2 regions of the Ramlibacter sp. G4-7 genome follow, and region 2 is predicted to be linked to the other one. Evidence: predicted binding sites of a transcription regulator. Region 2 holds the regulator's gene; the other holds the start of a gene.
What was found. The regulator HrcA, encoded in region 2, represses chaperone genes, less so after heat shock. The targets are predictions, from matches to a motif close to TTAGCACTCNNNNNNNNNGAGTGCTAA.
Positions count from the first base shown of each region.

Region 1: a site for HrcA is predicted at 1,169-1,195, ahead of groES (co-chaperone GroES). Genes of this name have one in related genera too.

Region 1 covers NZ_JBYNTT010000034.1:101-3,508, reverse strand. Annotated here, with positions in the region: gene AC3EGR_RS25275 (DUF748 domain-containing protein) at 1-1,048, shown strand, start outside; gene groES (co-chaperone GroES) at 1,287-1,577, shown strand; gene groL (chaperonin GroEL) at 1,620-3,266, shown strand.
Region 2 covers NZ_JBYNTT010000008.1:143,847-147,254, reverse strand. Annotated here, with positions in the region: gene AC3EGR_RS13030 (NAD kinase) at 1-741, opposite strand, end outside; gene hrcA (heat-inducible transcriptional repressor HrcA) at 791-1,792, shown strand; gene AC3EGR_RS13020 (hypothetical protein) at 1,958-2,698, shown strand; gene AC3EGR_RS13015 (hypothetical protein) at 2,919-3,158, shown strand; tRNA gene AC3EGR_RS13010 (tRNA-Ile) at 3,203-3,279, shown strand.

The DNA.
Region 1 (3,408 bases), on a different contig from region 2:
GCGGCTGACACCTTACTCCGGCAAGTTCGCGGGCCGCAGGATCGAGTCGGGCCGCCTCTCGGTCGACCTGCAATACAGGATCCAGCAGCGGCAACTGGCGGGCACCAACAAGTTCGTCGTCACCAGGCTGAAACTGGGCGAGGCGGTGGACAGCCCGGGGGCGATGAAGCTGCCGCTGGACCTCGCCATCGCGGTGCTGGAGGACAGCAACGGCGTCATCGACCTCGACCTGCCCGTGTCCGGCAACCTGGACGATCCGCAGTTCAGCTACGGCGCCGTCGTGTGGAAGGCGATCGTCAACGTGCTGACCAAGATCGTGACGGCGCCCTTCCGTGCGCTGGCGGGACTCCTGGGCGGGAACAGCGAGAACTTCGAATCGGCCGGATTCGACCCGGGCAGCAGCGCCCTGCTGCCGCCGGAGCAGGAGAAGCTCAAGGTGCTGGCCGACGCGCTGGCGAAGCGGCCGGCGCTCACGGTCACGATCGAGCCGGGCTTCGATCCCGAGGCCGACCGCCACGCGCTGCAGGACGCGGCGATGCGGCGCGAGGCTGCCGCGGCGGCGGGCGTGCAGCTGGCCGCGGGTGAACCGCCGGGGCCGGTGGACGTCAACGTCTCCAAGGTCCAGACCTGGCTGGAGGACCGCTACGCCAGGAGCGTCGGCCAGGCCGAATACGACAAGCTGCGGGCCGGCTACAAGGACCCGAACGCGGGCGCTGCCGCGCGCGCGATGGACAGCGAGTTCGTGCAACGCCTGGGCCGACGCTTCAAGTCGCGCAGCGAGGGACCCGCCTCGCCCTTTCACACCGAACTGCTGCAGCAACTCACCCGCAAGGTGCCGGTCAGCGACGAGGCGCTGCTGCAACTGGCGCAGGCGCGCGCCGACGCACTGCGGGGCGAGATCGTCAAAGCCGGGCTGGATGCGTCCCGGGTCGCCGTCGCCGCCCCGCACCCGCAGCCCGTGCGCGACAAGCTGGTCGGCAGCGGGTTCGCGCTGGGCGCCGGCGCCGCACCGGCCACGGGAGTGCGTACCTCGGGCCTGTCCCGCTGAGGCAGCCCCTCCCGCTGCGTTCGAAAGTTCTCGTTTTCAGCGGGGAAATACTCCGCAAATGCGCTGTAGGCGGCCGACGACATGCCGCCCCGCTTGAAACTGACAGGACTTCCCTTATCATTAGCACTCGTTGGAGTTGAGTGCTAGCAGCAGAGCTGGCGCCCTCCACGTCAAGTTAACTAGCGCTAACTTAGTTGGCGCTTTTTGATGTCCCCCTGTATCCGATGAAGGAGATGCAATGAAACTTCGCCCCCTGCACGATCGCGTGATCGTCAAGCGCCTCGAACAAGAAACCAAGACGGCCTCGGGCATCGTGATCCCCGACAACGCCGCCGAGAAGCCTGACCAGGGTGAAGTGCTGGCCATCGGCCCCGGCCGCAAGACCGACAAGGGCGAGCTGATCGCCCTGAACGTCAAGGTCGGCGACCGCGTGCTGTTCGGCAAGTACAGCGGCCAGACCGTCAAGGTCGACGGCGACGAACTGCTGGTCATGAAGGAAGACGACCTGTTCGCGGTCGTCGAGCGCTGATCCCTTCGCACCCCCATCCACTGAATATCCGGAGTAAACAACATGGCTGCTAAAGACGTGGTTTTCGGCGCTGACGCGCGCCACCGCATGGTCGAAGGCGTGAACATCCTGGCCAACGCGGTCAAGGTGACCCTCGGCCCCAAGGGCCGCAACGTGGTGCTCGAGCGCTCCTTCGGCGCCCCCACCGTGACCAAGGACGGCGTGTCCGTGGCCAAGGAAGTCGAGCTGAAGGACAAGCTGCAGAACATGGGCGCGCAGATGGTCAAGGAAGTCGCTTCCAAGACCAGCGACAACGCCGGTGACGGCACCACCACCGCCACCGTGCTGGCCCAGGCCATCGTGCGCGAAGGCATGAAGTACGTGGCCGCCGGCATGAACCCGATGGACCTCAAGCGCGGCATCGACAAGGCCGTCCTGGCCCTGACCGAGCAGCTGAAGAAGGCCTCCAAGCCCACGACGACCTCCAAGGAAATCGCGCAGGTCGGCTCCATCTCCGCCAACAGCGACGAATCGATCGGCAAGATCATCGCCGACGCGATGGACAAGGTCGGCAAGGAAGGCGTGATCACCGTCGAAGACGGCAAGTCGCTGGACAACGAGCTGGATGTCGTCGAAGGCATGCAGTTCGACCGCGGCTACCTCAGCCCCTACTTCATCAACAACCCCGAGAAGCAGAGCGCGCTCCTGGACAACCCCTTCGTGCTGCTGTACGACAAGAAGGTTTCCAGCATCCGTGACCTGCTGCCCGTGCTCGAGCAAGTGGCCAAGGCTTCCCGCCCGCTGCTGATCATCGCGGAAGAAGTCGAAGGCGAAGCGCTGGCCACGCTGGTGGTCAACACCATCCGCGGCATCCTCAAGGTCGTGGCCGTCAAGGCTCCGGGCTTCGGCGACCGCCGCAAGGCCATGCTGGAAGACATCGCCATCCTGACCGGCGGCAAGGTGATTTCGGAAGAAGTCGGCCTGACGCTGGAAAAGGTGACGCTGGCCGACCTGGGCCAGGCCAAGCGCATCGAAGTGGGCAAGGAAAACACCACCATCATCGACGGCGCCGGCGCCGCTGCCGACATCGAAGCGCGCGTCAAGCAGGTGCGCGTGCAGATCGAGGAAGCCACGTCCGACTACGACCGTGAGAAGCTGCAGGAGCGCGTGGCCAAGCTGGCCGGCGGCGTTGCGGTGATCAAGGTCGGTGCCGCGACCGAAGTGGAAATGAAGGAAAAGAAGGCGCGCGTCGAAGACGCGCTGCACGCCACCCGCGCTGCCGTGGAAGAAGGCATCGTGGCCGGCGGCGGCGTGGCGTTGCTGCGTGCCCGCCAGGCTGCTGGCGCCATCAAGGGCGACAACGCCGACCAGGACGCCGGCATCAAGCTGGTGCTCAAGGCGGTCGAGTCTCCCCTGCGCGAGATCGTCGGCAACGCCGGCGGCGAGCCGAGCGTGGTGGTCAACGCCGTGCTGGGCGGCAAGGGCAACTACGGCTTCAACGCCGCCAACGATACCTACGGCGACATGATCGAGATGGGTATCCTGGACCCGACCAAGGTGACCCGCACCGCGCTGCAGAACGCCGCGTCGGTCGCGTCCCTGATGCTGACCACCGAAGCCATGGTCGCGGAAGCGCCCAAGGACGACGCTCCGGCCATGCCGGGCGGCATGGGCGGCGGCATGGGTGGCATGGGCGGCATGGACATGTAATGTCCGCCTGAAGCTTGCCGCTTCAACGAAAAAGCCGGGCCTCGCGCCCGGCTTTTTTTTTGCGCCGGCTAAACAAACGCCGGCGCTGGCGGATATATGCGGCGTGACCACCATCGATCCCCGTCATTCCGTCATCTCGGCG
Region 2 (3,408 bases):
GCTGGCATCGCGCCCGGCCACCAACTCGATGGCGATCTCCACCCCGTCGGGCAGCACGATGGGCCGGTTCGACAGCGTGTGCGGCGCGATGGGAACCAGCACCCAGCCGGGGGTCGAAGGGTGCAGCAGCGGGCCGCCGGCCGACAGCGCGTACGCCGTCGACCCCGTGGGCGAGGCGACGATCAGGCCGTCGGCGCGCTGGTTGGCGACGAAGTGGCCGTCGACCTCGACCCGCAGTTCCACCATGCCGGAGGTGGCGCCGCGGTTCACGACCACGTCGTTCATGGCCAGCGCGTCGAACACCACCTGCTCGTCCCGGATCACCCTGGCGTGCATCAGCGAGCGCTGGTCCTCCTCGTACTCGCCCGCCAGCATGGGCGGCAGCACGTTGCGGTACTGGTCCAGCGCGATGTCGGTGATGAAGCCCAGGCGGCCCTGGTTGATGCCGATGAGGGGCACGCCGTGGCGCGCGAGCTGCCGCCCTATCCCCAGCATCGTGCCGTCGCCGCCCACGACCAGGCCCAGGTCGCACTGGGTGCCGATCGCAGCGACTTCCGCGGTGGGGTAGCTGGTGAGGCCGATGAGTGCGGCGGTGTCGCGTTCCACCACCACCTCGCAGCCCTGGGATGTCAGGAAATTCGCAATGTCTTCCAGCGCACTGCGGGTTTGTGCCGCCACGGCAGGGGCCACGGAGGCGTGGTACTTGCCGATCACGGCGACCTGCCGGAAGATCGATTTCATTCGCAAATTACATCATTAAAATCGCTGGGCAGTCCCCTTCCTTCCAATGATGCTCGACGACCGCGCCAAGGTGTTGCTCAAAGCCCTGATCGAGCGCTATATCGCCGAGGGGCAACCCGTGGGTTCGCGCACGCTGTCGCGCGCCTCGGGCCTGGAGCTGTCGCCCGCCACCATCCGCAACGTGATGTCGGACCTGGAGGAGCTCGGGCTGGTCGCCAGCCCGCACACTTCCGCCGGCCGCATCCCCACCGCGCGCGGCTACCGGCTGTTCGTGGACACGATGCTCACGGCGCGCCGGGACGATTTCGCGACGCCCTCGCTGCCCCCGGACCAGCCGCAGAAGGTGATCGCGCATGCGGCGCACATGCTGTCGAGCCTCTCGCAGTTCGTGGGCGTGGTGGTGGCACCGCGGCGCAGCTCCGTGTTCCGCCACATCGAATTCCTGCGCCTGGCGGAGCGGCGCTTCCTCATCATCATCGTCTCGCCCGAGGGCGACGTGCAGAACCGGGTGGTGCATACCGCGGCGGACTACACGCAGTCGCAGCTGGCCGAAGCGGCCAACTACCTCAATGCGCATTACGCGGGCCTCACCATCGAGGAGGTGCGCGAGCGGCTGAAAGGCGAGGTGGAGCAGCTGCGCGGCGAGATCGCCACGCTGATGCAGACCGCGGTGGAGGCGAGCTCCGAAGCGCTGACCCAGGAGCAGGACGAGGTCGTGATCGCCGGCGAGCGCAACCTGCTCGCGGTGAGCGACTTCGCCAGCGACATGACGCACCTGCGGCACGCCTTCGAGCTGTTCGAACAGAAGACCCAGCTCATGCGCCTGCTCGATATCTCCAGCCAGGCCGACGGCGTGCGCATCTTCATCGGCGGCGAGAGCCAGATCGTGCCGTTCGAGGAGCTCTCGGTGGTGAGCGCGCCCTACGAGGTGGACGGGCAGGTGGTGGGGACGCTGGGCGTCATCGGGCCCACCCGGATGGCCTACGACCGCATGATCCAGATCGTCGACATCACCTCGCGGCTGGTGAGCAATGCGCTGAGCCACAAGTGATGGTGTCGGCTGCGCCACGCGCCTTAGTGCTTCCGCACGCGTCCTCACGGTAATTCTCCGCACGCCTGTCCACTGGCGTGCATCCCCGCCACGCTCGTCACATGCGCGCTTGACGGCCGAGCAACGTGCTATGACACTGGCTTCGTTTTTACAACAAGAAACATTATGTCCTTGCGATCCATGCGCGCCGCGGCAACCGGCGCCCTCCTGGCAGCTCTCCTCGCCGGCTGCGGCGGCGGGGACGAAGCGCCGGCGTCCGCCACCAACGTCTGGTGGGGCACCACCGCCTCCGGCCGCGACCTCGGGGGCGTGACCCTCGCCGACGGCTCCTATTACCTGCTGTACTCCTCGACGACCGACGCCAACACCGTGGGCGGCGCGATCCAGGGCACGGCGACGATCACCGGGGAGTCCTTCGCCTCCTCCGACGCCCTGGACTTCAGCGCCGAAGGCGCGGGAATCCGGCCGTCGACCGTGGCAGCCCTCCTGAAGTCCGGCTCCCTGGCCGGCACCGTGACCACGACCGCCACCGGTGCGACCCTGAGCTTCCAGACCCGCACCTACGATCCGGGCTGGGGCGCCTCCGTGCCCAGCCTGCAGCGCCTGGCCGGCTCCTACAACGGCACCGCCGGGTTCGCGCTCGGCGTGCGTCCGGCCGTCTTCACGGTGACGGAAAGCGGTGCCGTGACCAGCACCATCAACGGCTGCGCCATCACCGGCACGGCCAAGCCCCGCACCGACGGCAATGCCTACGACCTGAACATCGCCTTCGGCGGCGCCCCCTGTGCGCTCCCGGGCCTGGCGTTCGCGGGCATCGCCTACATCCGCATCGACAACGGCCGGCTGTACGCGGTCGCCCGCAACGCGGCCACCAAGCAAAGCGTCATCTTCAGCGGCGCGAAGTAAGCACGCCGGGCCCGACGTCTTCGACACGCGGGCATCCAGTTCCTCGCGCGCGGCCTGCAGGCCGCGACTCCGGGGCCGCCCGACGCCCGTGACCCCGGTCCTGAGGCGTCGGGCGATCGTCGCGCATGGCGACTTTTGCACACATGCCCCGCACTTCCGTGCAGCAGCCGGCGGCGTCCTACGCCGGCTTGTCCGCAGCCGGGGGTGAAATTGCCGGCACATGGTCGAGCCCAAGAAGTACACCGAGTGGCTGCAGGTGCACCGGCGCCTGCTGGAGCAGGAGCGCGCGTTTGCCCGTTCCCGCGAAGCGATGGCCCGCGGCGAGCGCGTCGACGCGGAGATGGTGTCCATCCAGCAGTCGGAGATCCGGGCGCTGCGCGCACTTTCACGCGCACTCATCCGCAGGTCGCTCCCACCGACGGAGCATCCCGGGCAAGGACAAGGCAAGGAACGACGCTGACGCGTCGGGGGCCTGGCGGGGCGCGGCCAATACAATGCCCGAGGGGGCCGTTAGCTCAGTTGGTTAGAGCAGGGGACTCATAATCCCTTGGTCGCTGGTTCGAGCCCAGCACGGCCTACCAGTTCTTCTCTCGCAACGCTGCTATAAAAGATGGAGCGCCTGCGTGCAGGCCGTGGCTCATGTAGCCGTGGTGTAGCCCGCCGCGCCACCTTCTCCCCCTTTCGCCAGAGGCGCCAAACCTGCCAATTGG